Linked DNA regions of Undibacterium parvum. The protein of the gene in region 2 interacts with the protein of the main gene of each other region in a pairwise test. Links are inferred from orthologs where the notes say so. Each region holds a gene or a part of one and is shown on either strand. Other genes may lie near its edges.

The links.
Region 1: the proteins of ybgC (region 2) and acpP interact in binary tests that used the Escherichia coli proteins (3 or more experiments, as listed by UniProt). The link is inferred for Undibacterium parvum from one-to-one orthologs.

The regions. Positions count from the first base shown.
Region 1 is NZ_CP034464.1:4,117,628-4,133,733, reverse strand. What follows is about bases 13,377-16,106. They hold acpP (acyl carrier protein), read right to left. Parts: upstream 14,997-16,106; coding sequence 14,757-14,996; downstream 13,377-14,756. Other genes in these bases: fabD (ACP S-malonyltransferase), read right to left, coding at 15,905-16,106; fabG (3-oxoacyl-ACP reductase FabG), read right to left, coding at 15,132-15,908; fabF (beta-ketoacyl-ACP synthase II), read right to left, coding at 13,479-14,723. In the rest of the region: aceA (isocitrate lyase), read right to left, coding at 1-947; EJN92_RS18070 (SPFH domain-containing protein), read right to left, coding at 1,497-2,438; EJN92_RS18065 (NfeD family protein), read right to left, coding at 2,499-2,933; ppsA (phosphoenolpyruvate synthase), read right to left, coding at 3,240-5,672; posphoenolpyruvate synthetase regulatory kinase/phosphorylase PpsR, read left to right, coding at 5,905-6,753; EJN92_RS18050 (TrmH family RNA methyltransferase), read right to left, coding at 6,936-7,718; rnhB (ribonuclease HII), read right to left, coding at 7,718-8,323; EJN92_RS18040 (glutaredoxin family protein), read right to left, coding at 8,354-8,611; EJN92_RS18035 (DegQ family serine endoprotease), read right to left, coding at 8,853-10,355; EJN92_RS18030 (MucB/RseB C-terminal domain-containing protein), read right to left, coding at 10,370-11,398; EJN92_RS18025 (sigma-E factor negative regulatory protein), read right to left, coding at 11,405-12,073; RNA polymerase sigma factor RpoE, read right to left, coding at 12,161-12,763; EJN92_RS18015 (protein YgfX), read right to left, coding at 12,851-13,360. UniProt on the Escherichia coli protein: Carrier of the growing fatty acid chain in fatty acid biosynthesis.
Region 2 is NZ_CP034464.1:3,126,905-3,143,239, reverse strand. What follows is about bases 8,279-11,237. They hold ybgC (tol-pal system-associated acyl-CoA thioesterase), read right to left. Parts: upstream 9,980-11,237; coding sequence 9,578-9,979; downstream 8,279-9,577. Other genes in these bases: pgi (glucose-6-phosphate isomerase), read right to left, coding at 11,040-11,237; EJN92_RS13705 (SDR family oxidoreductase), read right to left, coding at 10,082-10,834; tolQ (protein TolQ), read right to left, coding at 8,812-9,507; EJN92_RS13720 (ExbD/TolR family protein), read right to left, coding at 8,335-8,778. Outside these bases: Tol-Pal system beta propeller repeat protein TolB, read right to left, coding at 1-1,043; cell envelope integrity protein TolA, read right to left, coding at 1,048-1,962; EJN92_RS13730 (translocation/assembly module TamB domain-containing protein), read right to left, coding at 2,118-6,410; EJN92_RS13725 (autotransporter assembly complex protein TamA), read right to left, coding at 6,425-8,266; more of pgi, read right to left, coding at 11,238-12,686; 16S rRNA (adenine(1518)-N(6)/adenine(1519)-N(6))-dimethyltransferase RsmA, read right to left, coding at 12,715-13,488; 4-hydroxythreonine-4-phosphate dehydrogenase PdxA, read right to left, coding at 13,529-14,563; EJN92_RS13685 (peptidylprolyl isomerase), read right to left, coding at 14,563-15,963; EJN92_RS13680 (LPS-assembly protein LptD), read right to left, coding at 16,054-16,335.

The DNA.
Region 1 (16,106 bases), 990 kb from region 2 along the record:
TTAAACGAAGGCGAGCAGTTATACGCCAATAATTTACCCGGAAATTGAGCATGTATCGCCTTGGCGAAGGCCTTGGCAAATTCCAGATCCGGCTTAGCCGTTTCACACCAGATCATGTCAGCATACGGTGCATACGCCAGACCACGGGCGATCGCCTGCTGCAAGCCTGGTGTGGTTTTATAAAAACCTTCCACAGTGCGCTCACCGGTCAAAAATAGCTGGTCATTCGCATCAATGTCGGAGGTAAGCAAATCTGCGGCCTCCGCATCGGTGCGCGCCAGCAAAACGGTGGGCGTACCCATGACGTCAGCGGCCAGACGCGCAGCATTGAGCTTCTCTATCGCTTCGCGGGTCGGCACTAGCACTTTGCCACCCATGTGACCGCACTTTTTCACCGAGGCCAATTGATCTTCAAAATGCACTCCGGATGCGCCTGCTTCTATCATAGACTTCATGAGCTCGAAGGCATTTAAGACGCCACCAAACCCAGCTTCGGCATCGGCGATGATAGGCGCAAAAAAATCGGTATCCCCTTGCCCCTCCGACCATTGAATTTGGTCAGCGCGCGCCAAACAGTTATTGATACTCTTGACTACCGAGGGTACTGAATTAACCGGATACAGCGATTGATCCGGGTACATTTCTCCAGCAAGATTAGCATCGCCCGCCACCTGCCAACCAGACAGGTAAATCGCCTTCAAGCCCGCCTTTACTTGTTGCAAGGCTTGATTGCCAGTCATGGCACCGAGCGCATTCAAATAAGATGTGTTGTTGAGCAAACTCCATAATTTGATCGCGCCATTTTTCGCTAGAGTATGTTCAACCTGCAATGACCCACGCAAATTAACCACATCGGCGGCGGTGTAATTACGTTGGATACCGACCCAACGGGGGTTCGTATCCCAATCCTCCTGAACAGCCGCAATTTGTTGTTCACGTGTTGCCATGATTTATCTCTCTATAGAAAAATGCAATTACCTAAGCTCAAGAGAAATAATAGAATATTTACCGCACAGCAGCAATGTCTTATATAAGACATATAAATATTATTTATCACTTATAAATCAATAAGATAAATACAAAATCCCATGTTATGAAATTGATTTTCTTCAAATGATAAATATAATTTGTGCATTCCCAACGTCAATCCCACATTATGAAATTCATGTTTCACATTACAAAAGTTGGTACATGCGGCGCATTAAAAAATATAATTCTGTTTTTAAGGCATGAGGTCTGATAAAAATCGATGCGCAAGCCGCTGCTCGCGGCTTAAATACTATGAAGCTTGATACGCATGCTTTAGACAATTTTTGATTCCGCTCTATCCGGCATAAAAAAATGCATGCCATTTTCTAGCCTACGGTTAGAAGGCTAAAACCTGACATGCATCTTGATACTCTTGTGAGTCAACCCTGCGGCTAAATTCTGCTGCTATTACTCATAGGCAAACTACCCAAGCGTAAGTCTGCGACTACCTACGCCTACAAATGACACTATTTAGTACCTTGGAAATCGATAGGTTTTTGTGATTTAACCACCTGCATGGCACCAGCGATCAGGCCACTGATATCACTCAGATTGGCGGGGACGATAATAGAATTATTGGTTTTGGCGAGGTTACTAAAGGCCGCCACATATTGTTCCGCGACTTTTAAATTTACTGCATCGGCACCGCCGGGTTCACGGATCGCGCTCGCCGTTTTACGCAAGGCTTCCGCGCTGGCTTCGGCAATCGCCAAGATTGCTGCAGCCTGTCCTTGGGCGCGATTGATAGACGCCTGCATCTCACCTTCGGATTTAGCAATTGAGGCCTCACGCTCACCAGTCGCGATATTAATTTGCTCTTGCTTACGGCCTTCAGAGGCGGCAATCAAGGCGCGTTTTTCACGCTCGGCGGTAATCTGTGCCTGCATCGCATGCAAAATTTCTTTCGGTGGAGTCAGATCCTTAATCTCATAACGCAGCACCTTGACGCCCCAGTTGGCAGCGGACTCATCAATCGCATTGACGATACTGGTGTTGATATGATCGCGCTCCTCAAAGGTTTTATCCAATTCCATCTTACCGATCACCGAGCGCAAAGTGGTTTGCGCCAATTGCGTAATTGCGGCGATGTAATTGGATGAGCCATAAGAGGCGCGCATAGGATCAGTGATCTGAAAATACAAAATCCCATCTACTTGTAATTGCGTATTGTCGCGGGTAATACAAACTTGCGGCGGCACATCGAGCGGAATTTCTTTGAGTATATGTTTGTAGGCAATCCTGTCGATAAACGGCACCACGATATTTAAACCAGGGCCCAGAGTGGCATGATATTTACCCAAACGCTCGACCACCCAGGCGTGCTGTTGTGGCACCACATTAACAGTCTTAACCACGAAAACGATGGCTAAAATAAATAAAATAAAGGCGACGCCTCCAAAACTTTCCATAATATTTCCCTTTAATTTCTTACGACAATAAAAGCTACACTACAAAATTTTTACGCCTGATTACGACGGTCTTACCATTAAACGACTTCCAACAATTTCTACTATCACAAACACGCCGGCAGCCGGTGCCGAATGCTGTAACTCCACATCCCACATCGCACCGCGATACATGGCACGCGCAGTGAATTTACCGCCGCCCTGATCCTGCCATTGCTGCACCGTGATACTTTGACCTATGTCCATATTCACATCTGGATTGCGGCTAGCATCCTGACGTTCACGCCAGCCATATTTACTCTTATGTAGTAACACAGTCGCCAAGGCACCGACCAAGGCTGCACTCAAGGTTTGCATCTCTGTGCCGGCACCCAGTAGCGCGATCACGGCACCAGCCACCAGACCGATGGAAATCATCAGCAAATAAAAGGTACCGGTAAATAGCTCCAGTATCACGACCACAGCGGCTAGCGCCAACCAACTCATCCATGCATTCATAGTTTAGATTTCTCCTTGGCTATTAAGTTAACTCAACGCAATTTAACTTGGTTTAACTTCTACAGTTTCTATCATTAAAAATAATTAGTCATCGGTAATCTGCTCACAAAAAAACCCTCGCCATCTGAGAAGATGAACGAGGGTTTTTCTGTGAATTATTTTCGAAGTTTTTAATCTTTTTCTTATCACTATTGCTATGCGTTTAGTCTAGCGCATTTATATAAAAAAGCAAAGTTAGAAACTAAAAAACGCCTTCATGCAGTACATGAAGGCGTTTTTATTCAAGCATAACGCTAGAATTTTGACTTATTTATTTGCCAAAGCAGCCAATTGCTTCCAGGTGTCGATCACAGAATCAGGATTCAGAGAAATGGTTTCTATGCCCTCTTTCATCAACCATGCCGCAAAATCCGGATGATCCGATGGCCCCTGGCCGCAAATACCAACGTACTTACCGAGCTTACGGCAAGCGGCAATCGCTTGCGACAACAAGGCTAATACTGCAGGATCACGCTCGTCAAAGTCTGCTGCCAACAAAGGCATGCCAGAATCCCTGTCCAAGCCCAAAGTGAGTTGAGTTAGATCGTTAGAGCCGATAGAGAAGCCATCGAAATGCTCTAAGAATTGCTCAGCCAAAATAGCATTAGAAGGAACTTCGCACATCATGATCAGACGCAAGCCATTTTCACCGCGTTTCAATCCGTTCTGCCCCAGCAAATCGACCACTTTTTGCGCCTGGCCCAAGGTACGCACAAACGGCACCATGATCTCAACGTTAGTCAAACCCATGTCGTTGCGCACGCGCTTCATGGCCAGACATTCCATCTCAAAAGACTCGGCGAAATCGGATGCCAGATAACGCGCTGCGCCACGGAAACCGAGCATAGGATTCTCTTCATCCGGCTCGTAACGCGATCCGCCTATGAGTTTTTTATACTCATTGGATTTAAAGTCTGACAAACGCACGATGACTTTTTTCGGCCAGAATGCAGCAGCGATGGTTGCCACGCCTTCTGCCAATTTATCGACGTAAAACGCTTTTGGCGAGGCATGGCCACGCGCTACCGATTCAACCGCCTTTTTCAGGGCTGGATCGATATTCGGATATTCCAAAATCGCTTTTGGATGGACACCGATATTGTTGTTGATGATAAATTCTAAGCGGGCCAAACCAACGCCTTCATTAGGCACAGACTGGAAATCAAACGCCAGTTGTGGATTGCCAACGTTGAGCATGATCTTCAAAGGCAATTTCGGCAATTCACCGCGAATTTCCTCAGTCACTTCGGTCTCGATCAAACCGTCGTAAATTTTACCTTCGTCGCCCTCTGCACAAGATACGGTGACCAGCATGCCGTCTTTCAGCGTATCAGTCGCATCACCGCAACCAACCACCGCAGGCACACCCAGTTCACGCGCGATAATCGCAGCATGGCAAGTACGGCCACCACGATTCGTCACGATCGCGGCAGCGCGCTTCATGACTGGCTCCCAGTTAGGATCAGTCATATCCGCCACCAACACGTCGCCCGGTTGTACGCGCTCCATCTCAGACGGATCGTGAATCACACGCACACGACCAGCACCGATTTTTTGACCAATGGCACGACCCGAAGCGAGCACGATGCCGGTACCTTTGAGACGGAAACGCTGCTGGGCATCGGTCGATTTTTGTTGCGACTTTACGGTTTCAGGACGCGCTTGCAAAATATACAGCTTGCCGTCGCGACCATCTTTACCCCATTCGATATCCATAGGGCGACCATAATGCTTCTCGATGATCACGGCGTATTTTGCCAGTTCAACCACTTCAGCATCATCGAGAGAATAGCGGTTACGCATTTCTACCGGCACGTCGACCGTCTTTACCGAGCGACCAGCCTTGGCTTCACCAGTGAACTCCATCTTAATCAGTTTAGAACCGATATTGCGACGGATCACAGGCAACTTACCTAATTCCAGCATAGGCTTGTGGACATAGAATTCGTCCGGATTGACCGCACCCTGCACCACCGTTTCGCCCAGACCATAGCTAGATGTGATGAAAACCACATCCTTAAAGCCGGATTCGGTGTCTATCGTAAACATCACACCAGCCGCGCCCAAATCGGAACGCACCATACGCTGCACACCGGCCGACAAAGCGACCTCAGCATGGGTAAAACCTTTGTGTACGCGGTAGGAAATCGCTCTATCGTTGTACAGCGAGGCAAACACATGTTTCATTGCCTCCAGCACATTGTCGATACCGACGACGTTCAAGAAAGTCTCTTGTTGACCAGCGAAAGACGCGTCTGGCAAATCTTCGGCGGTGGCCGAAGAGCGCACTGCGAACGACATCTCGGCGCTCGAATCGGCCACCAGTTTGTTGTAGAACTCTTCGATTTCTTTCTGTAGACGTGGCTGAAACGGTGTTTCTATGATCCATTGACGGATCTCGGCACCGGCTTTGGCCAATTCGCGTACATCTTCGATGTCTAGCGTAACGAGACGGTCGGCAATGCGTTGCGCCAGTGGCGCGCCACCGTCTTGGCTATGCGATAAAAAGTCACGGAAGGCTTGCGCCGTAGTGGCAAAGCCACCCGGAACCCGCACTCCTGCGTTAGCCAATTGGCTAATCATTTCGCCTAATGAGGCATTTTTACCGCCGACGGATTCAACATCCGTCATGCGTAAATGCTCAAATAAAGCGACGTACGTAGTATCAATACTAGCCTCGGTATTTATTGCGTTGGACATAACAACCTCTTTTTGATGGTAAGAAATCTGTGAGCTGCAATTTTCTTGCTTCGCCTGTCCGGCTTTTTTTGTTATTCTAGATGCCAGAGTCCGCTGCTGTTGCGCCATTTTACATTGTGTAAAGCAAATTTATCGAGACTAGAAAAGGATTTACCCTCTTTTTCTTCGGTTTTGCGATAAATTCTTTTCATCTCACTTTCATCTCTCTCACTACACCTACACGACATTTCTCATGCCAGACATCAAACAAGCTCCACTTCCTTCTGCCAATCGCACCGTGTTTTTCGTCTCCGATGGTACCGGCATTACCGCTGAAACTTTCGGCCACTCGGTGCTGACCCAGTTTGATTTGAAATTTAAGCAAATTCGTCTGCCCTTCATCGACACCCTGGACAAGGCGCATGAAGCGGCACGCAAGATCAATGACGCCTTTAACGCCGAAGGCAGTCGCCCCATCGTTTTTTCCACCCTGGTGCAAGTCGAGTTGGCCGATGTGGTTTTTAAGTCAAAAGGCATGCACATGGATCTGATACAGACCTTCGTGGCGCCGCTGGAACAAGAGTTGGGCGTGAAATCGACGCACACGGTAGGACGTAGCCACAATATTACCGATAGTGAAGAGTATAAAAATCGCATCGAGGCGATTAACTTTTCTCTGGCACATGACGACGGACAATCGAATAAGAATCTGTCGACTGCCGATGTGATCCTGGTCGGCGTTTCGCGCTCGGGCAAGACACCGACCAGTCTGTATTTGGCGATGCAATACGGCATCAAGGCCGCCAATTATCCTTTAATCCCCGACGATTTCGAGCGCGGCCGCCTGCCTTCAGCACTGCCAGAATTTAGAGCGAAAATGTTTGGACTAAGCATCGCACCAGAGCGCCTGTCCGAAATCCGTAATGAACGTCGCCCCGGCAGTAAATATGCGGCGCTAGAGAATTGCCGCTACGAGGTCAACGAAGCCGAAGCAATGATGAAGCGTGAAGGAATACGTTGGTTATCGTCTACCACCAAGTCGATAGAAGAGATCGCCACCACCATCTTGCAAGAGATTAAATCGGATATAAAAATTTACTAAAGAGCTGGAGCTACACCCCTCTTTGCATGTCACACAAGAGATACTCCCCCAGTGTATTTCCTTACACCTAGCCGCTTGCGCATGATCTATGTGCGCAAGCAATTTAGGGAAACTTTTTTTTAGGGGAGTATGTCGCTTTAGTCCTATTTTTACTGCGTGTTTTACTGTTTTCTCTAAGCCGCTTATTGGCTTTGCCGCACTTGCTCAAAGAAGCAAATCGCCGCGCTGGCTGCCACGTTGAGCGACTCTATCTCGGGACGTTGCGGTATCGTCACCGTGTGTGTGGCCATCGCCATCAAATCGTCCGCCACACCTTGGCCTTCATGCCCAAACAACCAGACTACCGGTTGATTCAAATCGACCTGATAAATCGTTTGCGATGTATGCGAACTGGTTGCCAGCACCGGGATCGTGGCGGATGCGAGCAAGCTATGCAAGTTCACGTTTTCAAAAATATTCAACAGAAAATGCGCGCCCATGCCGGCCCGCATCACTTTCGGTGACCAGGCAAACGCGGTACCTATGCTGCAAAAGACATTCTTGATGCCAGCCGCTGCGGCGCTGCGCAAGATAGAACCGAGATTGCCCGGATCTTGCAAATTATCCAGCACCACCGAGCAATGCGAGAGTTGCGCCGGGAACTCAGGGCTAGGCGTAGCGACAATAAACATCAAACCTACCCCATGCTCGACCTGGCTCAAGGCGTGATACAGCGCATCGGGCATGCAAATCGTTTGCGTACCCGCCGCCAGGCAGCGTGCCACCATAGGTGCCACTTCATGATGCTGGGCGCTACTTTCGGAGACGATACACAATTGCGGCTCGCCTAAGTGCTGGCGATAGGCCTGACATAAATGCACCCCATCGAGTAAGGTGCGACCCGATTTGCGGCGTGCCTGCGAGCTAGTGGCAAGATGCTTGAGTTCTTTATACAGCGGGTTATCGCGTGAGCTAATTGTTTTCATCACTTCAGCAAGGCCTTTACCGGCGCATAAGATTTTCTGTGGATAGGAGAGACACCATGCTCGCGCAAACGCGCCAGATGCAAGGCGGTCGGATAGCCTTTATGCTGATCCAAAGCGTACTGCGGATAAACCAAGTGCAGCTCCGCCAATCTATGATCACGCGCCGTTTTGGCCAATATGGACGCGGCTGAAATTGCCGCCACCTTATCGTCGCCTTTGACGATCGCTTCTGCACGCAGCAGCATGACGGGGCAACGATTGCCATCGATTAAGGCCAAAGTCGGCGTCACCGCCAAGGCCTCGATGGCACGCCGCATGGCCAGCAGACTCGCTTGCAAGATATTAATCTCATCGATTTCTTGCTCTGAACATTCGGCCACGGCCCACGCCAAAGCATATTTTTTGATTTCTATCGCAAGCAGATCACGCTTGGCTTCGGACAATTTTTTAGAGTCGCGCAAACCAGCGATAGGATGCGCAGGATCGAGGATCACCGCTGCCGCCATCACCGGCCCCGCCAAGGGGCCACGTCCGGCTTCATCCACGCCGCAGATCAACTCGCCGGCGTAAGCATCCATAGAAAAAACTAATTCAGTCTTAGTCATCGTGCTTACTCACCAAAATTCGCATTCAAATTACTCATCAAAAAAAGCTTTCAGTTTTACTGCATCTAAAAAATAGTGGCAGATTTGTTGCGGCTCGGCACCCTCTTTTTGGCCCAGCAAGACCGGCACCAATTCATCGTAGATCGCCAACAATTCTGGGCTCGCCTCGGTATCGAGATCGATGACTTTAATCTCAAAGGCATACTGCGCCTGGTAAGGCAGCAATTGCTGCAGCATGTCATCGCACAGATGGCAATAACTGCGCGAATAAAGTGTGAACTGGTTCATCCTAAAAATACCTCGCCCCAAAAAAACATAAATGGGGATACTCCCCTAAAAATAAAATAAAACCATGACTTTGCGCATATAGATCGTGCGCATTGCAAATATACCCTACCGCAGTATGCCTAAAACACGGATTTACAGGCGCGCCAGTAAGGCGACATTATAAATCCTGCCTAGACTTTCCCAGAATAAAAAAAGCTGCCCGCATTTTTGGCGGGCAGCTTTTTCTCTACGAGGCAAATCTTTACTGTGCCTGTGGACGTATCGGCACAAATTGCGTTGCATCACCGCGCCGTACTAACAACACTGCCGCCTTCTTAGGGTCGAGCTTGGCCAGCATAGCGGCAAACTGCTTGGCATCTTTAACGTCGGCATTATTCATCGTCAAGATGATGTCACCCGCACGCAACCCCACCTGTGCCGCGGCACCATCAACCGTGTCTATCACCACGCCTTGCCCGCCTGGCACTTCTTTTCTTTGCGCATCGCTCAAGTCTGAAACATAAATACCCAGAACATTGGAGGCTTGCTCTTTCTTGGATTTTTTATCTGCTTTCTGCGCCGATTTATCTGCTTCGACTTCGGCGATAGTGACCGTCACTTCGCGCGCCGCGCCCTTACGCCAGACCGAAACGACGGCCTTACTACCGGGCTTAGTCACACCGACCATTCTCGGTAAATCACTCGATTTTTCGACTGCGACGCCATTAAATTTCAAGATCACGTCGCCGTCTTGCAAGCCAGCTTTTTCGGCAGGACCACCGGACTCTACCCGTGATACCAAGGCACCTTGTGCCTTAGGCAGACCGATAGACTCAGCGACGTCTTTAGAAACCTCGCCGATTTGCACGCCGATACGCCCACGCGTCACCTTGCCAGAAGACTTCAGTTGCTCGACCACGCGCATCGCTTCATCGATAGGAATCGCAAACGAAATCCCCATATAACCACCAGAGCGACTATAAATTTGCGAGTTAATCCCTATCACTTCACCGCGCATATTAATCAAAGGACCGCCGGAATTACCTGGATTGACCGCCACGTCTGTTTGTATCAGCGGCAAATAATCACCAGTGTCACGTGCCTTAGCAGAAACGATACCGGCAGTGACAGTATTATCTAAATCAAATGGTGAACCGATGGCAATGACCCACTCGCCAGCCTTAATTTTTTCAGAATCACCGATATTTAGACGCGGCAATTTACCGCCTTCTATCTTTAATACGGCAACGTCGGTACGCTTATCGGCACCGATGACCTTGGCCTTAAATTCGCGTTTATCGGTCAATTTAACGTAGACCTCAGAGGCGCCATCCACCACATGGGTGTTGGTCAACACATAGCCATCTTGCGAAATAATGAAACCAGAACCAACTCCCCGTGGCACTTCCTCTTCTTGCTGTTGCGGTGCTTTGCGGTTTTTTGGTGCCGGTGCCTGTTTAGGCATAGGCGCGCCAAAGAATCGCCGGAAAAACTCCTGCATCTGCTCGTCTTCCATGCCCGGCATGGCTTGCCCTTGCATGACTTTTTCGGTGGTGCGAATATTCACTACGGCCGGGCCTGTTTTTTCGACCAGCTCAGTAAAATCAGGTAAGCCGGCAACGCTGGCGGCCATTGCGGACGGCGTCAAACCTAGTACGCCAGGGGCAAGCACGACCATAGATGCGCTCAAGACTGCCGTCGTTAAGAGCGTAGAAAACAAAGTTGAAACACTTTTCGCATTCACAAAAAACTGAGATTTTTTCATCGTCTGACTCTTTCTCACTTAGATTTAAATTCTATCGAGTTAATCACTTGTTTAATCGCTGCCAAGGGTACTTCGCCTACCACCGTCAGCCAATGATCGGCCTGACGTTTACCCATGATCGTCATCGCGCCCTGCTGTAAATTGCCCTCGGTACGACTGCCCGTATCTGGCTCAATAAATACAGAGATGCTCGATATACCATCAGAAAAAATCATCTGCACCACCTGATGCGATTTGGTCGCGTCGGCTTTTGTCGAACCCGCGTTGGCGGCAATCGCGGCAGCCGAGAGCGGAATCAAGCGGCGCATTTCACGGGTTTTTTTAAAGCCTGCTGGCAGCGACTTCACCGTCCATCCAGAATTAATATTGGCCTGCACCGTGAGATTTTCAAGCTGCCATTGCGCAGTATTTGGAAAACTTGGTTTCAGATGGGTTTTGTCGACCTCACCGATCGCCACTTGCGTGAAGGCGATTTGTTCTATCACCTCTTGCTTGGCATTCACGGTCTGCGCTCTGAGCAGTAGGCCCGACGCTGCTTCTATGCAGAGTCGATAGCCATAGCGCAGCGCATCTTTAGGCTCTAAGCTGAGGGTCTGGCAAGCCAAACCGGCGACCCGACTGACTTCACTTTTTTTGATGTTATAAAAATCGGGCAGGCTGCTTAAATTATTCGTCAGCAAAGCAGGAAAAACCTCTTGCGTGACGTTCTTCTCTACTTGCACGGTTTTACTCTCAGGCAAATAGCAGCTTACTTCATCATTGCGGCGCAGATATTCGCGCGGCTTGCCATCGAGTATTTCCAGCTTTTCTAGCTCGCCATGCGCATCGACAATATGAAAAATACGCGAGGTGCGAATTTGATTGGCTTGCTGATAGATGAAGGTGCCGGAATAATTAAGTTTTTGCGCAGCAGTCTGCGCCTTACGCAAAGTCGCCTGGATTTCTTGAGTGTCCGCTGCTTGCGCCTGCAAAGCGGGCATGGCGCTCAGCATGGCGATTAAGGCGAGCAGACACCAACGCGATTTGAATGACGGTAAAGCCATAGTCACTTATTTCTCGCTGGCGGGCGCAGCCGCTGCAACTACATTGGCACGGCTCACATATTGCGGGCCATTAGCCATAGAAGGCGAAAATTTCTGATGCGCCAGTAAATAACTATCTAAGCGCGGATCACGCAGCATCTCGATTTGATTTTCACTCTGGGCGACAGGTTCAGAACTGAGCTGATTCGAAGCCAGCTGCACGCCAGAATTTTGCGTCCCGGCAGGCACATTCGTCGGCACGTTGAGCCTGGCCATTTGCATGCCCGTGGTCGAGGGAGCGCTGAATAAAGGAATAATTTGCGGCGCCATCAAAAACGCCACAGCGGCAGCCGCCGCCATACTCGTCATCGCCATATAACGGGCGATACTTTGCTTGATCGCTGAACTCGCAGCAACAGGCTTAATGCTGACATCGGCGCGTAATTGCGGTGCCAGCAAGACTGGCTCGGCATCGAGCAAAGCAGAAAATTTTGCGGAAAAATCTGGGCTCAATGGCATCGCCAGATCGTCCGAACGCAGCACATCGCCAATTTGTTGATACACATCCCATGCCTGGCGCGCATCGCGCTGGCGCGGATCGGCCAAGCTCGCCAAGGCCGCATCCAATTGCGCATCGCTGAGTTCGCCATCAAGCAAACTGGAAATGCTTTGATAATGGGTGTTTTCTGTTTTCATGATCTGGTCCAAATAAGGTCTTGCCATCACTTCAAATACTGCAAATAGTGCTAATTTTGTCAATGCCGCGCGGCTTTTTGTCTCGGCTTACCAACGCTGATCCAAGTTCGTCCCCAGCAAGGGGCGCAATTTTTGCGCAATTGCTTCGCGCGCTCTAAAAATGCGACTGCGTACCGTCCCTATCGGGCATAGCATGACTTCGGAAATTTCTTCATAACTCATTCCTTCTATCTCACGCAGCGATATGGCATTGCGCAACTCTTCCGGCAGCGACATCATCGCCGCATTGACCGTTTCTGCGATCTGCTTACTTGCCAGCAGAGACTCTGGCGTGTTCATATCTCTTAGTCCATCGGCGTCGACAAAAGTTTCCGCCTCTTCGATATCGGCATCGGTCGAAGTCGGCGCGCGCCGCCCTTGCGAGACCAAATGGTTCTTCGCCGTATTGATGCCGATGCGATACAACCAAGTATAAAACGCCGCATCACCGCGAAAATTGGCCAAAGCGCGATACGCCTTGATAAACGATTCTTGCACCACGTCTTCGGCCTCAGCCTGATCGTGGACGAGCCTAGACACGAGCCGCATTAATTTCCTTTGATACTTGGAAACTAGAAGCTCAAATGCCTTTTTATCGCCACGCTGGACCCGCTCGACTAGGAGTTGATCAATTTCGCGTTCTGTCGTCACTCACACTTTCCCATGTTGTTCATTCGCCGAAACGACAATCCAGCACATCGCAAATACGCTAAGTATTCAGTAGACACGGATGCCCGTTCAAAAGTTCCCAGTCGCATCCTCAAGAATGCGACTTTGTTCATCATTGGCATGTGCCGCCATCCAGCGCAGCACAATAGACAATTTTCTAAAGTCGTCCGCACTGAGGCTATCACGCAGCACCGGAATGACCATGATTGCAGCGCTTGTCAGGCGTAAATGCAAGATCAACACATACTCAGAGTAGCTACTCTGCACATCCGAACTCGCTGTCACTGAAGATCCCGGTTCACTCTGCGCATTGAGTTGGCGCACTATGATGCCGCCCGAGTCGGATATTTCCAGATACACACTGCGCCGCCCCCGAATAAATTTGAGCAAGGCCAGAGTACTAAGCCCCAACGCCAGAATCAGCAACAGGGTTTTCCACCACCAAAGCAAATTCAGATGATAGAGTGTAAAACCACACGCTGCATTAGCAAGCACGAACATCAGCAACACCAACCACAGCAAGACGCGTGATGGATGCAACGTCATCGCAAGGGCCATGGAAGTCGACTTAGAGCTCATCATAGTCCCTCACTTGAGTGCGCAGAATAAAAAACGGCACTTCGATTTACTTAAAAATGAAGTGCCGGATTGCGACCAAAACCCCGGTCAGCTTATTTGATTCTCAAACTAGTTCAAACTATGCCACTTTACCAAAAATCAAGGTGCCGTTAGTACCGCCGAAACCAAAATTGTTTTTCATCGCATAGGTAATCGGCATATCTCTTGCGGTGTTAGCGCAATAATCAAGATCACATTCAGGATCTTGATTAAAGATATTGATGGTAGGAGGAGAAACCTGATGATGCAGTGCCAGCACTGTCAAAATAGATTCCAAACCACCAGCACCACCCAATAAGTGTCCTGTCATCGACTTGGTCGAATTAACCGTCAACTTATATGCGTGATCAGCGAAAGCCGCTTTAATCGCGTCCGTTTCATTTTTATCACCCAAGGACGTGGACGTGCCATGTGCATTCAGGTAATTAATCTGATCAGGATTGAGACCTGCATTTTTCAATGCATTGAGCATACTGCGACGTGGGCCATCGATGGTAGGGGTGGTGATGTGATAAGCATCTCCACTCATACCAAAACCTAAAACTTCGGCATAAATTTTTGCGCCACGGGCTTTGGCGTGCTCATACTCTTCCAGCACCATCACACCAGCACCCTCACCCATCACAAAACCATCTCTATCTTTATCCCATGGTCGGGATGCAGTAGTCGGATCGTCATTGCGAGTAGATAAGGCGCGGGCAGAAGCGAAGCCACCCAAACCCAACGGTGAAATAGTAGATTCAGAGCCGCCAGCCAGCATCACATCAGCGTCGCCGTACTCAATCATACGAGCGGCCGAACCTATGCAATGCAAACCAGTTGAGCAAGCAGTAACAATCGCCAGATTAGGACCTTTCAGTCCAAATTTGATCGATAAATTACCGGAAACCATATTAATAATTGAAGCAGGAACAAAGAAAGGACTAATCCGGCGTGGACCACGCGCGGTCAGACTATCTTTATTATCTTCAATCAAAGGCAAGCCACCCATACCAGAGCCGACCACAACGCCAATACGCTCGGCATTTTCGTCGTTGACTACCAGTCCACTATCTTGAAAGGCCTGAATCCCAGCTGCAATGCCGAAATGGATAAAAGTATCCATGTTTCGAGCTTCTTTAGCGGGAATGTATTCTTCAATATTGAAGCCCTTGACTTCGCCAGCAATATGCGTGGTGAAGGGAGTGGCATCAAATTTGGTAATCGCTGCAATTCCGGACTTGCCTGCGGTGATTGCTCCCCATGTGTCGGCAATATTATTGCCGACTGGGGTCACGCAACCAAGACCAGTAACTACTACGCGACGTTTAAGCGTAAGGCTCAAGCGTTTCTCCTGGATTTAAACGATGCGTCTGAATTAGGCTTTGACGTGTGCTGTAGCGTAGTCGATCGCTTGTTTCACCGTAGTGATTTTTTCAGCTTGTTCGTCAGGGATTTCCATTTCGAATTCATCTTCGAGTGCCATCACGAGCTCTACTGTGTCGAGTGAGTCTGCACCAAGATCATCTACGAAAGATGATTCAATCTTGATGTCAGCATCAGCGACGCCCAGTTGCTCAGCGACGATTTTCCTAACGCGTTGTTCGATATCGGACATATGTGTCTCCAGTGGTGGTTACAGAAAGTGCGCGCATTTTAGCAGATCTGCGCGCGAAAAAAGCAAATTTGCATTTTCCAAGAATATCTTCGGCTAATTCCTTTGATTTTCTCAGAAAACGCGCTCAAAAAAACATTAACACAAATACATGCCGCCATTCACATGTAAGGTAATTCCCGTAATATACCCCGCTTCTGCCGAAGCAAGAAAAACAGTTGCAGCGGCAATATCCTCGGGCTTACCCAGTTTCGCCATAGGGATTTGTTGCAAAATAGCTGATTTTTGATCATCCGTCAGCGCTTGCGTCATATCCGTATCGATAAAACCAGGGGCTATGCAATTGACCGTGATATTGCGACTGCCGATCTCACGCGCCAAAGCGCGACTCATACCCGCCACACCAGCCTTGGCCGCTGCATAGTTCATCTGACCAGGGTTGCCGGAAGAACCGACTACCGACGTGATATTAATGATGCGACCATGCCTAGCTTTCATCATGCCGCGCAGCACAGCGCGCGACAGACGCCCGACCGAACTCAGATTGGTCGCTATCACGCTATCCCATTCCTCATCCTTCATGCGCATCGCCAATTGATCCTGAGTGATGCCAGCGTTATTAACCAGGATAGACAAGCTACCGTATTCTTTTTGAATTTCATCGATGAGGGAAGTGCAACGCGGCACGTCATTGACGTCGAAGGCGACCCCCTTACCCGCTTCAGGATTGATTTCCTTCAGATAGGCTGAAATTGCTTCTGCACCCGCCACCGAGGTGGCAGTACCAACCACAGTAGCGCCAGCCCGCGCCAGCGCCACCGCAATCGCTTTACCTATGCCGCGCGAGGCGCCTGTGACCAGTGCGACCTGATTACTCAGTTGATTTGTCATTACTTGTGTGATTGCTTGTGTCATTTAAGAAGTTCCATTACTTTATCCAGTGAAGCCTGATCAAACATAGCCTCCCCAACCAACTCTGCATTAATTCTTTTGGTCAAGCCAGCCAAAACCTTACCAGGACCACACTCGATGACGTGAGTCACACCGCTGGCACCAATTTTCTGCACCGTCTCAACCCAGCGTACGGGACTTGCCGCCTGACGCACCAAGGCA
Region 2 (16,335 bases):
TCACGACGTGAAATATACGCCAAAGTTTTGCCATCCGGTGAGATACGAGGCGTGATATTGTAAGAACCACCGAAAGTCACGCGCTTGGCATCTCCGCCTGAGCTGGACATACGGTAAATCTGCGGCCCGCCACTACGATCACTTAGAAAATAAATCGACTGACCATCGGCAGAAAATTGCGGCTCAGTATCTATTCCGCTAGAACTAGTCAATCTTTGCAAGCCGCTACCGTTGGCGTTCACAGTATAAATCTGCGTCAAGCCATCACGCGACAGGGATACCGCCAACTTACTACCATCAGGCGCCCATGCTGGCGCAGAGTTACTGCCCTTGTAATTGGCAACCACGGTGCGCTCACGGGTAATCAGGTTTTGCACATAGACCACAGGCTTTTTTGCTTCAAACGAAACATACGCGACCTTGGTGCCGTCAGGTGACCAGGCCGGCGAAATAATTGGCTCATTCGAGCGCAATGCAACTTGCACGCCTTCCCCATCAGCATCGGCAATCTCCAGACGGTATTGATTACCCGCCTTGGTAACATAAGCTACCCGCGTGGCGAAGGCGCCACGCACTCCGATTAATTTTTCATAAATATCGTCGGAAATTCTATGCGCGGTCAATCGCATATTTTCGGGCGTGCTTGCCAAAGCAAAACCAGATAGCGTGGAAGATTTAATGGTATCGAGTAATTTATAGCGCACATCAAAACGCCCATCGCTGAGTCTTTGTACGCTACCAACGACCAAGGCTTCGGCCCCACGTGATTTCAAGTCCCCAAAATTCACCGAAGTCGTTTCAGAGATAACGCCAACTCCGTCTATCAATTTAAAATAACCGCTGCGCGTCAAATCATCTTTAATGATGGCACTAAGCTGCTGAGTCGCCAGACCTTCATCCGAAAAACTGGCTACAGCTATCGGTATTTGAGTGGAACCTACACCGGAAACCTCGACGCGCAATTGTGCCTGTGCCGCAGTCGTAAACACTAATACGCTTAGCAATAGGCTCTTCAACATTAAGGTCTTCAACAATATTTTCATTAATCTATTCTTTCATGCGATGAACATACACAATACTTGCCGGCACCTCGCCAGACTTATCGCGTGGAAATGGCAATGATTTTTCTATTGCTTTCTCCACCGCCTCATCGAAGGCGGGCACGCCCGAGGACTTTAATTTACGAATAGCGCCACGCAGTGAGCCATCCGGCAATAGGTCGATACGATATTCTACGGTAGGATTATTACTTGAATTATCGCTGGTATTAAAAACTGTATTCGAGCGCACTTTGGCCGCAATACGTGCTGCGTAACTAGGATCGCCACGGTTATTTCCAGTCGATTTGGCGGCATCACCACTACCGCCGCTACCACTAGTACCGGCCTGCCCTGTCAGCCTACGCATATTTTCTTCATAGGCTTTATCGCGAGACGCCTGCTCTTTGCTTTTCTGCTTGGCCAGTTCGGCTAGTTTTTGCTTCTCGGCCTCGTCGAGCTTAGATTTCTCCGCAACTTTCTCAAGTTTTTTCTTTTGTTCAGCCAGTTTTTCTTTCTCCAGCTTCAAAGCCTTGTCCTTCTCCCTCTCCCTCTCCCTCTCCTGCTCCAGCTTTAATTCCTGCTCTTGCTTTTGTTTTTCTATACGTTTACGTTTTTTCTCTTGCGCCAAAGCGATTTCCGGATCTTCCAGAGGTTCTTCTTTAGTCACAATTTTTTCTGGTTTTGGGATCGTTTTTTCTGGCTCTAGCTGCATTTCAATTACTGGTAAAGGCGCGGCCTCGCGCGTTGTCATATCCCACACCTCAGCCTCGACTGCAGTCGATTCCTTATTTTGCCACTGCACACCAACCCAAAGAAATACGATCAACAGCACATGCACCATCGCAGCCAGAGAGATGGACTGCCATTGCACGGGCCGCTGCCCAATCATAGGCGACAAAGCTGTTAAAGAAGAGTTTGTCATGAGATTATTAGAGCTAGCCACATTCACTTAGTTCCATTTAGTTTTATCTTAAACTCAAAAAAGTGCGTTAAGGCAATTTTATCAATTGCTATTTGCATGCCTATCACACTTATATTTATAGTTAAGAAATTATATGTCAATTCATTTTTGTATCATTAATGAAAAGAAAAGGTGTAGTAGGCGTCTAGCGATGCTTCTGTACCCGACCGGGCAATTACACTGATACGTCGCGTCAATTGCCAGCTTAACTTAACCGCACCACTGGCATCTGACAAGCCTCTTTCCACTGATAATACCAAACCTGGCAGCAAACGCTTGCCAACACTCACTACCTGGTCTCCGGATGAAGATCCTACCGAGGTAGATCCTGCCACTGTCTGCGCTGGTAGTTTAGAGCCGCCACCGACATCGGCAGTGCCAATAGAAAATTCATCAAACCCTATACCCTGGACGATCTCACGCGGTACATTGCGACTCCCATCGCCACCAAAAATTGTACTGGCAGCCGACATCAGTAGACTCGCGTCACTGCCACCCAGTTGATTTGATCCGCGTCCCAGAACTAACCAAGACAATTTTTCCGCATCGGGTACCACCGGCTCGGACACCAGTCGTACTTGAGGCGAGGAAACGGTACCAACCACTTCAACACCAGCCTCGACTTCAAGACCGGTTCTTAAGGCGCGTATATTTAAACCAGGATTACTAGGAGAGCCTTGAAAATTCAAAATCCCTCGCTCTATATCCAATTGTTGACCGTATCCCTCGTAGACTCCGCCTACTGTTCGTATCGACCCTGTCGCTTGTAGTGGCGAGCCATCGCTACTGCGCAAGCGTATGCTGCCCGCCAGGCCAGTATCTAAGCCACTACCGGTGAACACAAAGCGTTCCCCCATATCAAAGTTAACATCTACCCGCGTCTTGATGGCTTTTTTCTCTTCACCAGCGCTATCCGCTTGCGCTTTGCTTGCGGCACCACGTTTGACGATGACGTCACTGGAGAGGCTAGGTGGCGGCGATTTAGGCAACTTAAAGTAGGCGCCATCGGTAGTGATATTGCCGACCAAAGCCCAGATATCGCTAGTTTGCTTAATACTGGTCTCACCACTGACGACCAGCCAACGATCTTTACGCTGCAAGACTGGAAATTTCTGAAATTTTGCTTCTATACTACCGCTTTGCTTGCTCCAGTCTATCTCCCCTGCTGCATTAAATTCGCCTTTTTGCCCTAGCCACTTGGCGTCACGAAACTTCGCATGCTGCGGCATAGTAGTAATTTTATTAGTAAACTGTAGTTGCTTAAGCTTTAGTTGCTTTTCATCCAACTGCGCACTGAGTATGCCATTTGGTAACAGCAGCCCCTCCGATGCGAAGGCGACTTCCAGATCGCGGCCATCTATCTGCGCCTGATATTTTGGCGCTGAAAGTATACCCGCCAAACTTGCATCCACCAGCAATTTACCTTTGAGCGCTAAGCCGGGGTTTAGCCAAGGCCCCAGCCATTGCAGATCAGGCACGTCAGCATTGAGCCTACCTTCAAGAGCAGCATTGCTTGCCAGTACCCATCGTTCATCTTTCTTGCTCACTTGAGAATTTGCATTCAAATGCCAATTTCCCAGGAGTTTTCCAGAACCATCTAATTTCAAGGAAAGGCGTTCAGCATCGGTACCCGCTATCAAGCCCCCCAGCGCCAGGCTAAGTTGCAGCTCTTTCATTTCCAGAGCTAAAGGCTTACCAGTCCCATCAACATCTCGGACTCGCACATCGCCACTCTGTCTCTGCAAGTTAAGTTCACCACGTATGTTATCTTTTAGTTGCAGATCCCAACTGACCCCAACTTGCAAATCCCCATCGACGGCCGACTGCGGCTTAACTAAGTTGACCAGCTCCAATACTTTAAGATGATCAATTTTTCCGCGGGTTTTCATCTGGCCTGGTGTCCATTCAAATTTTTCCAGCGCCAGGCTTCCTAAGGCACCGTCAAATTGCGCAGATCCCAGCTTAAGTAATTGCGCGCCGGCCTCGATACTCATCGGTGTAGCCAACTTTAGATCTGGATGTCCGCTAATACTTAAGCGTTCCAATTGGCCCGCCCATATTGGCGGTTTACTCTGGTCCATCTTCACGCCACCGCTTGCATTTAACTGCAACTGACGTGCGGCATTAAAACGCAAATTTCCATCGATCTGATGTAGCTCGCGCCTTCCCTTAATCGTCACTGAGGCTTGTTCCGCCAACAACGGCAATTTAACTGTTTTTTTATGCTCAGCGGATTTCACCGCATTAGCCACACTCTGCTCTAGTTGGGCATTATCCGAGTTAGTTTTAGTTCGAATTTCTTGCACCTGCAACTGCGCGTTAATGCCACCCTGCAGGGCGTTTTCCAGATCGATATCCGCACTCAATTTTGCCAGGTGTAGCTGCTTTTCTATTCCCAAGCCCTGCGCCGCGATATGCAACTTAGCCGATGGATCGGATATTTTCCCGTGTAATTGCAGCTCCGCTTGCGCACTTCCAGTCAGGTTGATGTCTAGCAGGCTAGACAAGGCCGGCAAATCGGGTGCATCGAGTTTCAGTTGCAGACCGTCTTTCCCGCTACCCCATATGCCCTGTCCGCTGATGCTATTTTTACCCCAGTGCAAATCCATTTTTGATATTTCTAAGGCCGCACTTTCCAATAAATTTAACTGCAGCACGCCGGACAAAGGCTGGCCTGCATAACTCCCCTGCAAACGTGGCAACTGCACTTGCAAGGACAGCTTAGTTTGCAACTGTCCGATTACTGAAAGATCTGCATCAATATTTCCAGTTGGGCCAGCGATCCAGCGTGCCGGATCAAAGCGTCGCAATTCACCTTGGAAATTAAATTTTTGCTTATTTGAAAAACTAAATTCGCCCTGCCCTCGCATTTGTGCACTACCTGAAAGAAGCTCAAATTTCTCCAACTTCAGCACATCTGCGGCGTCGTTTAAATGATAACTGGCCTCGGCGTTCAAACTGGCACGCGGCTCAGTTAAGCGGGTTTGCAGCGTCAAAATTGTGTCGCCCTGATTTGTGTCGCCCTGATTTGTGTCGCCCTGATTTGTGCTGCGAGTTTGTGCTTGTAGGCTTCCGGATATATTGCTCGCTTGAATATGTTTGTCTATTTGAGCCAAATTAATTCCAGACAGATCAAAGCGCGATTCAATCAAAGGCAAGCCAATTGCGGCTAATTGTATGCGGGCGTTTCCACTCACTTTGCCATTGCCTGGCAATTTTAACTGCGTCCCTTTGAGTTCTATCAAACTTTGATCCCAATGCAGATCAGAGTCGAATGACAGCAAAGGCAAGCCCTGTTGATCTATCCTGGCCGGCTGAGTATTTTCGATAGCGATATGACCGATCAAGGCTAACGGCGGCATCACCACTGCCGGTTTTTTTTCTGCAACGGGTCTTACTTGCTGAGCCGATAAATTTGCACGAACATGCAGAAGTGCCTGTGGCGCTGAACTGGCAAAGTCAGCAGGATTCAAGCCTGCGATATCGGCATGCAAAGAGCGTATAGGCTGACTAGCAAATGGCGCCAGCACAGTCTCGAAACCACCTTGCAAAACAGCGTTTTTGGCTGAAATCGGGTTCTGCGCAGCTTGATCCGCAATGGCCTTGCCCTGCAGAGATAATTCCAGCAGTGAACCCTGCGCACTACCCTGTATGCCTAAATTTGGCATAGCTGGATTGAGTTGCCCGCGATAGCTAAATTCTCCTTTTAGCTTAAAAGGCTTACTCGTCTGTATCACGGTTTGCAATTGCAAAGCCCCCCAGGGAGAGCTTACAGCGCCCGCTATTTTGTGCTGGAACTCAGTCGTGTTCAGACTTGCTGTGATCGCAGTCAATTTCACGATCGCATGCTCATTGCCATCGGGCAGCAGATCAGCGATCAATAGACTACCAATCGCAGCGCTCTTAACATGTAGCGCTATTGGCAGTTGCAAGTTTTCTGGTATTTGCGTAGGGGTTGGATCGGGCGCACTGGCCAATTTAATCGACGATACCTGCAGCGTCTCTAGCTCTAGCTGCCTGTGTAATAAAGCCCAAGGACTCCACTCCAATTTGATGCCGCTCGCTTTGAACTTGCTGGTAGTATCAATATAAGTAAGTTCGTCTATCTGTAACTGTCGCGCCAGACTACCGTTGATACCGGAGATGCTTAAAGCGCCGCCACTGGTATATTGCGCCAACTGCAGTATTTTTTTAGTGCCCGACTCTGTCGCACATAGCCCGATGAACGTAACCATTAATACGCTGATAAACAAGCTCAGCAGCAAAGCGAATCTTATTAAGTAGCTCGGTAAGTTCGACCAAATTTCCTGGCCACTAGCGCGTCCTTTTTTCTCCCGCATCGCGGTCTTCACCTCAACGCTGACCTCGTTCTCTTTTTGGGTTTCGGGAGTGATTTGCGCGCTACTCATACTAATTCACTCAATTAAAATGCGATGGCAATAGAAAAATCTATCGCAAATTTTTTCTTCTTGGCGGCGTACGCAAGATCCAGTGCGATAGGGCCGGCCGGTGTCATATAGCGTGCGCCTACGCCATAAGCTTGCTTGCCACTAAAATCGCGCCAGGTATCTGCTGCATCGCCGACATCCATAAAAACAGCGCTGCCCCAACTAGCATCTATCCAATGCACGTATTCGGCGCTGGCGACCGACATCACGCGACCACCAGTGACGCCCGTTTCGTGTTGTATGCCCAAGCTTTGGTAAGGATAGCCACGCACCGTCGTACTACCGCCGCTACGAAATAAATAATCCTCGGGAATACCATCCGAGCCTTCAGAAAAAACCTGGCCCAACTCAGCACGCAAGATGATGCCATCGCGCGCGCCCACCGGTATCCAACGTTGATATTTTCCGTAGGCACGAATAAAGCGTTGATCAGAAAAAACTGCCTTTTCTGAGACCGCCAAATCGAATAAGGCGATCTGGCCTTTACGCGGCGCAAAATTATTATCCACATCGCGCCAGGTCCACCCTATAGAAGCGACCAGAGCACGATTTTTTTCGGCAAGTTCACCGTCCAACTGGCTGGTTTCGAAAGTTAGATTCAGACCAAGGCGCTGCTCCAATTTATTTTTTGTCGTGGTGCGTTTTATTCCCATTGCCGTACGGGTGGTGTCGAGGCCGTTCAAAGCAGTGTGATCATTCAAGACGCCGAAGGAATCTAATTGATTACCGGCGGTCGGTGGCAAATAAATATCGGCATAGGCAAGCTGTCGCCTTTGCTCAATTCTGAGGGCGCTACGCAAATCCCAGGCGCGGTCAAACAGGTGTCTATCTCTATACGTCAATTCAGATCTAAAACCCGTATTCGTACTATAACCAAGGCCCAGCGCAACATCACGTGCGCGACGCTCAATCACGCTGACATCCAAAGGCACGGCCTCGGGCGTGCTGGAATCTGGGTCGACACTCACCGCCACGGTAGAGAAATACGGCGAGTTTTGCAGCACCCTTTGAAACTCAAGCAAACGCTCCCTTGAATACGGCTCGCCAGCCTTGGGTGGTGAGTAACGGTCCAGCAACCAACTTGGGTAGCGCTGCAATCCCGTGACCGCCATTTCTCCAAGTATGAAAGGGGGGCCGCTAGCAACCGCCACATCCAATACCGCTGTATATTTTTCTGCGTCTATGGTGGCGCTGCTGTCTTCAATTTTTGCGCCTGCATAGGATTCATCCCGTAGATTATCCAGTAGCTTGATTTTCGCACGGCCCCATTCGGCATCACGAAAAGCAGTGCCTTGCGGCAGCAACCATTTTTTGATCAAACTATCACGGCGTGCGACTTCTTTAGCTAACCCGGCATTCACCGCATCAGCCAAAGCTCCGCTAAACTGAATATTAAAAGACCGCACCGTAGTGCGTTGCCCTGCATCGATATTGACCAAAATCAGCTTGGCATTGTCACGTTCTTTTTCGAATTTGACGACAACAGAAAAATATCCCTCGGTTGCAAGAATCGACGAAATTGCATTGCGTATTCTTTTTAAGACGCCCGGTGTCAAAGTAAGGGCATCGGCAGATTTGGATAGTTCAGGGATGTGCTCGACCAATAGACCTTGCCACTCATCATCGGCTTGCCCTATTCGAAAACGTGTCAGCTTGGAGTTCGCACTGAGAATTTGGTCTTGTTCCAGGTCTGGATCAGCCTCGTCTGCAGTTGGCGTTAAGCTCGCAGTTTCATCTGCTTTTTCTGCATTGAAGATGGGGGGTACGTTGTCCGCGCTGCTACTTTCTGGCGGCGCGGCTGCCAGCGTGAATGGCATAGACCAAACCTGGCTGCTTGGCACAAGCAACAACAAAGCAGCTGTATAAGCGAAAACACGCAAATATGTCACTTGGTCGCCAACCCTACCCTATTGATGCCCAACTTTTTGGCTTCAGAAATAACTTGTATCACTTCATCATATTTTATTTCATTATCGGCAGATACCAGCACCGACAACTCCGGCTTAGCTTCATGATATTCGCGTAATTTTTGCATCAATTGTTTGCGATTGGCAGCTGTCTCTTTGGACTCTTGCTTGCCGTTACCATTACTACTACCGCGGGTGTTGAGGCTAATGGTGGCGGAAGCATCAGGGCTAAGCGAGATTTCTATGTAATCGGAAGGAGGTTGGGTAGACTGTCCTGCGGTCGGTAAATTGATTACGCTAGGGTTGGTCATCGGTGCCGCCACCATAAAAATTACCAGCAGTACCAACATCACGTCGATGTAGGGCACCACATTGATCTCGGCTTTGAATTTACGTTTACGTTCGCCACGCAGAGTACTCATGCAATCTCATTCACTTTCATTTTGCGTCGACTGTTAACGTGATTGTCTTTGTAAAATATTTGAAAACTCTTCAATAAAAGTTTCAAAATGAATCGCCAATCTATCAATTTCATGGGTGTAACGGTTATACGCCAATACCGCCGGGATCGCCGCAAACAGGCCGATCGCAGTAGCGATTAAAGCTTCGGCGATCCCAGGAGCGACCGCTGCCAAGGTCGCTTGCTGAACATTCGCTAAACCGCGAAACGCATTCATGATGCCCCACACAGTACCAAACAAACCGACATATGGCGAGACAGAACCTACCGAGGCAAGGAAAGACAAATGGGTCTCGAGGGTATCCATTTCACGCTGGTAAGCAGCGCGCATGGCACGGCGTGCGCCATCTAACATGGCACCGGGATCCATTGTGGTTTTGGTGATCGCCTTGACCTTGTGGTATTCGTTCATGCCAGCCTCAAAAATACGCTCTAGCGCACCAGTCTTAGCCTGATTATTTCTATGATTGGAGGACACCACCTGATATAACTCGACCAAACTACCGCCCGACCAAAAATTGCGTTCAAACTCTTCCGTTTGGGCGCGTGCTTTTTTCACCGCAAACATTTTGCTGAAAATATAGGTCCAACTGGTGAGAGAAACCCCTAACAGCAAGAGCATCACTAACTGCACCAGCAAGGAAGCATTGGTGATGAGGGTAATAAAGGAAAGATCTTGAGTAACGGTCATGGCGGGATTTTCTTTTTTACTGAAATAACGAATAAATAAATCAAAAATACGGCAAAAAATTTGCCCTGTATTATAGGGAAATCATTGCCAAAACTGGTTCAGGTATGGCGCTAGGGCGCAAGCTCAGCGCATCGACACAGCCAACCTTGATCTTGCCGCTGCACAGCAAACGATCGCCGCACCAAGCCTCTTGAATGAACTGCACCGAGGCACGTCCTAAACGCTCAACGATCACCGCGATCCTGATTTCATCGTCGAGTCTGGCAGGTGCATGATACTCGACTGCCGTCGATTTGACGACAAACATAGCCTGATGCTGCGCCAGCATCTGCTGTTGATTGACACCGGCCGCGCGCAGCCATTCGGTACGGGCCCGTTCAAAAAATTTCAGGTAATTGGCATAGAAGACGATGCCTCCGGCATCGGTATCTTCGTAATACACCCGCAGCATCCAGTTAAACTCTTCAGGCATCATCATTTATCTACATTAAGGGGGAGTATCATCGATTTTCGAGCTAAGGCCAGCATAGATACTGCGCAGTTAAAATATACTCTACTCCAGTATTAACAATAATCAGGGAACATTCCGGCGTACATTCAGCGGTCCGAAACCCTGACAGGTTGGCATCATCTCTATGTAATTAATATTCACATGCGGCGGTAAAGTCGCGATCCAATAGGCGGTCTCGGCAATATCGACGGCAGTCAGGGGAACGGTACCTTCGTAGACTTTAGCTGCGGCCGCATCGTTGCCACGAAAACGCACATTGGAAAACTCGGTGCCACCACACAAGCCAGGCGCGATATTGGTGGTGCGGACCCCGGTGCCAGCCATGTCGGCACGTAAATTTTTAGTAAATTGCTCGACGAATGCCTTGGTCGCGCCATACACATTGCCGCCCGGATAAGCAGTAGACCCGGCGATCGAGCCTATGTTAATGATCATGCCGCTATTGCGTGCCACCATTTCAGGCAAAATCGCGCGCGTCACCATCACCAGACCTTTGGCATTGGTGTCTATCATGGTTTCCCACTCGTCCAGCGAGGCCTGATGCGCCAACTCGGTACCCAAGGCCAAACCGGCATTATTGATCAAGACGTCAATCTGCTTCCAGTTGGCGGGCAAACCGGCCAGCGCCTTGCTAATCGATGCCTTATCGCAGACATCCATGGTCACTGGCAACAAATTCGCGCCCAATTCCTGCTGCAGACTGCTCAGACGCTCTGCGCGTCTGGCGCTGGCGATCACCATGTGTCCGTGCTGCACGAACTTGCGCGCCATTTCCTCGCCGAAACCTGAACTTGCTCCTGTAATTAAGACGATCATGGCACACTCCACTAAAATTAATAATCATAGGACTTACGCAAAATCGCCCCAGCGTCGTTGCACTCGCCTTGCCGTACTAGCGTAAGTCTTCGGCGGCACGCCTAGCTGGAACAATTTTTCGCAAGCCCTAAATTAATGTAAAAAAAACAAATAAATCGTATTTTAAGATATTTCAAAAATGAGCTGGGATTTTGCGATACTCGCTCTAACTATTCCCGTGCCGTCTGAAATACGCGATCAAACCAGCGGTAGAGGCATCCAGATTCTCGTCATAAGCTTGATCGCCATTAATCGCTGGCAATAGGCGATTCGCCAATTGTTTGCCCAACTCCACGCCCCATTGATCGAAGGAATTCAAACCCCAGATCACGCCTTGCACAAAGACTTTATGTTCGTACAGCGCCAGCAACATGCCCAACTGAAATGGATCCAGGCTAGGCATCAATATCGTGGTCGAAGGCTGATTGCCGGCAAATACTTTATGCGGCAGTAATTTGGCGATACTCGCCTCGTCCAAGCCGGCCGCACTCAGCTCAGTGCGCGCTTGCTGTTCGGTTTTTCCAAAAGCCAGAGCACCACTTTGTGCCAGACAATTTGCCAGCAAGGGGGCTTGATGTCCGGGCAAAGGATAATCGCTGGAAGCGGTCACCACAAAGTCGCAAGGTATCAGCCAACCGCCTTGATGCAGCAACTGAAAAAACGCATGTTGGCCGTTCACACCGATCTCACCCCAAACGATAGGGTTAGCACGACAACTCAAGGGCTCACCATCCCGATTGACGGTCTTGCCGTTCGACTCCATCTCTAGCTGTTGCAAGAAGGCGGGGAAATGCCGCATCGATTCGTTATACGGCAAGACTGCACTGGTTTCCGCGCCTAGAAAATTAGTATTCCAGACCGAGATCAGCGCCAACAACACTGGCATGTTTTTCTCTAAGGGCGCCGAGCAAAAATGCTTATCCATGGTTTCAGCGCCTTCCAGCAGACGCTCAAAACGGCTCATGCCTATCGCCAGTGCCACCGACAAACCTACCGCAGACCACAATGAATAACGACCGCCGACCCAATCCCAGATTTGCAGAATATTTTGATCAGGAATGCCGAACTCGTGCGCCTTATCTGGACTGGAAGTGACCGCAATAAAATGTTTGGCAACCGCCCACTCTTCCATCGCAGCAGCCATCAGCCAGGTGCGCGCAGTATGTGCGTTGATGCTAGTTTCTTGTGTCGTGAAGGTCTTTGAGGCGACGATAAACAAGGTGGTGCGTGGATCAAGTTTTTCTAATAAGGGTGCTAAGTGCGCACTATCAAGATTCGATACATAGTAAAAATCGATACCAGGGTGCTCGGTCGCGGCGAGCGCGCGCGTCACCAGTTTAGGCCCAAGATCAGAGCCTCCGATGCCAATGTTGACCACGTTTTGGATCGCGTCACCCTTAAAGCCACGCCATAAACCACTGCGCACCCGCTCGACGATGTCGCGCATCTGCTTGCGCACCGCACGCACCTGCGGCATCACATCATGTTCGGCATTTGGAAATGGCGTAAACGCGGTATGCCGCAAAGCGGTATGCAGTACCGCCCGTTGTTCACTGACATTAATTTTCTCACCGGCAAACATTCTATCGCGCCAACCAGCCACATCGGTACTGCGCGCCAAAGCCAGCAAGTCATCCAAGACCGCCGCATCGATTCTTTGCTTGGAATAATCGACCAGCAAATTATCCAGTTCTAGTGAAAAACGGCTAAAACGCTGAGTATCAGCCGCGAATAAATCGCGCAAATGTTGCTGCTCAAGTCTGGCTTTATGCGCCAGCAGAGTTTGCCATTCTGGAGTGAGTGTCAGATTCATAAAAGCGATAAAAGTTTAGTCAGTAAGCTTAATCAGCGAGTAGATTTGCCAGCGCCACGTACTGTTCAAGTGGGATAGTTTCTGCACGCAACTGAGGGTCAATCCCAACCGAGAGCAACTGTTCTTCGGTAAACATACCGGCGACACAATTGCGCACTACCTTACGTCTTTGCGAGAAGGCCTTGGTCACCACTTGCTCCAATTTACGTACATCGCAGGCTAGACGGGTGGCTTTAGGGATCATGCGTACGATCGCAGACTCCACTCTGGGTGGCGGGTCGAATGCAGTTGGCGGTACCACAAACAAAAGGTCCATGTGATAACGCCATTGCAGCATCACCGATAAGCGGCCGTAGGCTTTACTACCCGGCTCGGCCACCATACGCTCTACCACTTCTTTTTGCAGCATGAAGTGTTGATCCTCAACCAAATCAGTAAATTCGGCCAGATGAAATAATAAGGGGCTGGAAATATTGTAAGGAAGATTGCCGACGATACGCAGTTTTTTCCCGGCCGCGACGGGCAAGGCAGCAAAATCGAATTGCAGAGCATCGCCCTCATGCACGATCAATTTGGCAGGATCAAAACTCTTTTTCAGACGCGCGACTAAGTCCCTATCAAGTTCCACCACATGTAAAGTCGTCAGACCAGCTAGCAGTAAGCGTGTCATGGCTGCCAAACCTGGGCCTATCTCGACCATGCTTTGATCTGGCTGAGGATTGATGGCCGCGATGATGTTATTGAGTACCAATTGATCAGTTAAAAAATTCTGACCGAAGCGCTTACGTGCGATGTGTTTCATGGATAATTTTCTTGTTGTTTTTTATAGGACTAGCCTAAATCTAGACTTGCCGATGCACCATCTGTGCAGCCATTCTGAGCGCCACGAGCATGCTACCGGCATCAGCATGACCGACCCCGCGCTTACTCAGATCAAGCGCGGTACCATGATCGACCGAAGTACGTATCAATGGCAAACCCAAAGTGATATTGACACCGAGTCCAAAACTGGCGTACTTCAAAACCGGTAGACCTTGATCGTGGTACATCGCCAGCACACAGTCGGCATCTTGCAGATATTTTTGTTGGAACAGCGTGTCGGCAGGATAAGGGCCTAGCACGTTCAAGCCCAAGCCTTGCGCTGCCGCGATCACTGGACTGATGACATCAATTTCTTCGCGTCCCAGATAGCCATTTTCACCGGCATGCGGATTCAAGCCGGCTACCAAAATACGCGGCTGAGCAATGCCAAATTTAGTCTGCAAATCATAGTTGATGATTTTCAGAGTATTGAGTAATTGCTCAAACTCGATTGCTGCAGCAACTTGTTTCAAGGGTAGATGCGTAGTCGCCAAAGCCACTCTCAGAGGCTGCGGCACACTAGCAGATGCCTCACAGGCCAGCATCATGACGACTTGCCCGGTGCCGGTTTTCTCAGCGAAATATTCGGTATGCCCAGTGAACGCGATGCCAGCATCATTGATGGTGCTTTTTTGCAGCGGCGCGGTGACGATAGCCTGACACCATTTTTGCTGCACACTTTCGATGGCGACGTCGAGCGTCTGCAATACCGCACGGCCATTGCGTGGATCGAGCTGCCCGGCGATAACATGGGCGTCGAGCGGGCAATCGAGCACGGTGATTTGATCCTTGCCGCAGCCAGGCAAGCCGTTGTAGTGTAGCGCCTGTTGCGAGACCCCCATCAAACGTATTGAGGGATCGATTTCATGAGCTAGCATGGCTAAATAGGCCGCATCGCCCAACAGTACCGGTCTCAGCTCATGCCGCAATTGCCAAGCCGCGCGCAGCGATATCTCTGGTCCTATACCGGCAGGTTCCCCTACCGTGATAGCGATCACCGGGCGCTGTTGTGACATTATTTATCGTCCAGACGAAATTCAACATAGGCGCGGTCGCGCAATTGGCGCAACCAGTCTTGCAGAGCTTCGTCGGCTTTGCGTTCGCGCACCGCCTGACGCGCCGCCAGTCGTTTTCTATCCTTGGACACGTCGTCGGTCTTGCGCTCTAGTACTTGTATCAAATGTACGCCGTAAGGTGACTCGACCGGCTCACTGATCTCGTTAAGCGCCAGCTTATTCATGGCTTGCTCGAACTCCGGCGCGGTATCGCCAGGGAAGACCCAACCTACATCACCGCCTTTAGACGCCGACAAATCATTGGAAAAAGTTTTCGCCAAGTCTTCAAAATTGGCAGCCTTATTATCCAGGCGTTGCTTAAGCTCTACCAATTTACGCTTGGCCTCGGCCGAACTGACCACCTGGGTCACTTTAATCAAAATATGGCGGACATGAGATTGCTGAGGAGCGTCCACCGCTGTAGCAGCGCCAGCCGCACGTTTTCCGAGTAGTTTAACCAGATGAAATCCATTTGCGCTACGCACAATTTCAGAAACGCCGCCGACCTTGGTTTTATTGATGGCATCGATAAACAATTGCGGCAAGCGATCTTGTTCGCGCCAGCCTACATCGCCCCCTTTTAAGGCCTCAGGTCCATCGGAATACGTCGCTGCGAGTTTTGCAAAATCTTCACCAGCTTGAATTTTTTTCAAAACTTCTTCAGCGCGCGCGCGTTTTTGTGCGATCACTTCGGGCGAAGCATTTTCAGGGAGTCGGACTAAAATTTGCGCTAGATTTAACTCTTGTTGACCACCTACGGTTTTTTCTTCGGCCGCGAGGAAGTTATCGACTTCTAATTCAGAAATTTGGATTTTGCTATCGACTTCACGCTCACGTATGCGCTGCATCAGGATATCTTCACGAATTTCCTCACGGAAACGAGCAAAGGGTGTGCCCTCACGCTCGACCTGATTTCTAAATTCCTGGATAGACATCTTGTTTTGTTCTGCCAGGCGCTGCATAGAGCGATCCAGCATCACATCGTCGACCCGAATTCCGTTTTCTTTGGCCAATTGCAACTGAGTACGATCGACGATCATGCGCTCCAGCAATTGTTTCTGTAAGTCGATACGATTTGGCAAAGCCGTACCTTGAGCGGCCAGACGTTTCTCTACCGAGCGTAGACGCTCATTGAGCTCTTGACGCGTAATCACTTCATCATTCACCACCACCACGATGCTATTGACCACTTCCGCTTTGGCATTTTTACTCGTAGCTGGCGTCGCCGTCACTAAGGGCTTAAACAAAGGCGCTTCGGTGGCGTTCGTTTTAAACTGAGCCCAAGCCGAATTCGATGCCAGCAAAGATACAGAGACCGCCAAATAAATAATTCTTTGATTCATGGGCAAGATGTGTCGCATAGTGATCCAAATTTCATGTTAAAAACGAAGGAGTGCTTGAAGCGCCACCCCTCCCATCACCAGAGTCTGGTGAAAGCTGCAATATACACGCTAATTAATCGGTTGATAACCCGATATGCCCTTTCTCAGGGCGTCCATCGTATTCGACCCCAACTTGGCCAAACCGTTCAGTTCTAACTGTATCGAAATCCCGGTGGTACTGGTGGAGGTGGCGGTCACGAATCTTTGTGCCAAGACCCGAAATGACCAACAATCCTGTTTGTACTCAAAGCCGGCCAAACCTTCGATCAATTTATTTGTTTGCAAAGAAAAATTACTCCGCCCCACCATATACCAGCGATCCGCCACCGGCCATTGCATAGAGATATCAAT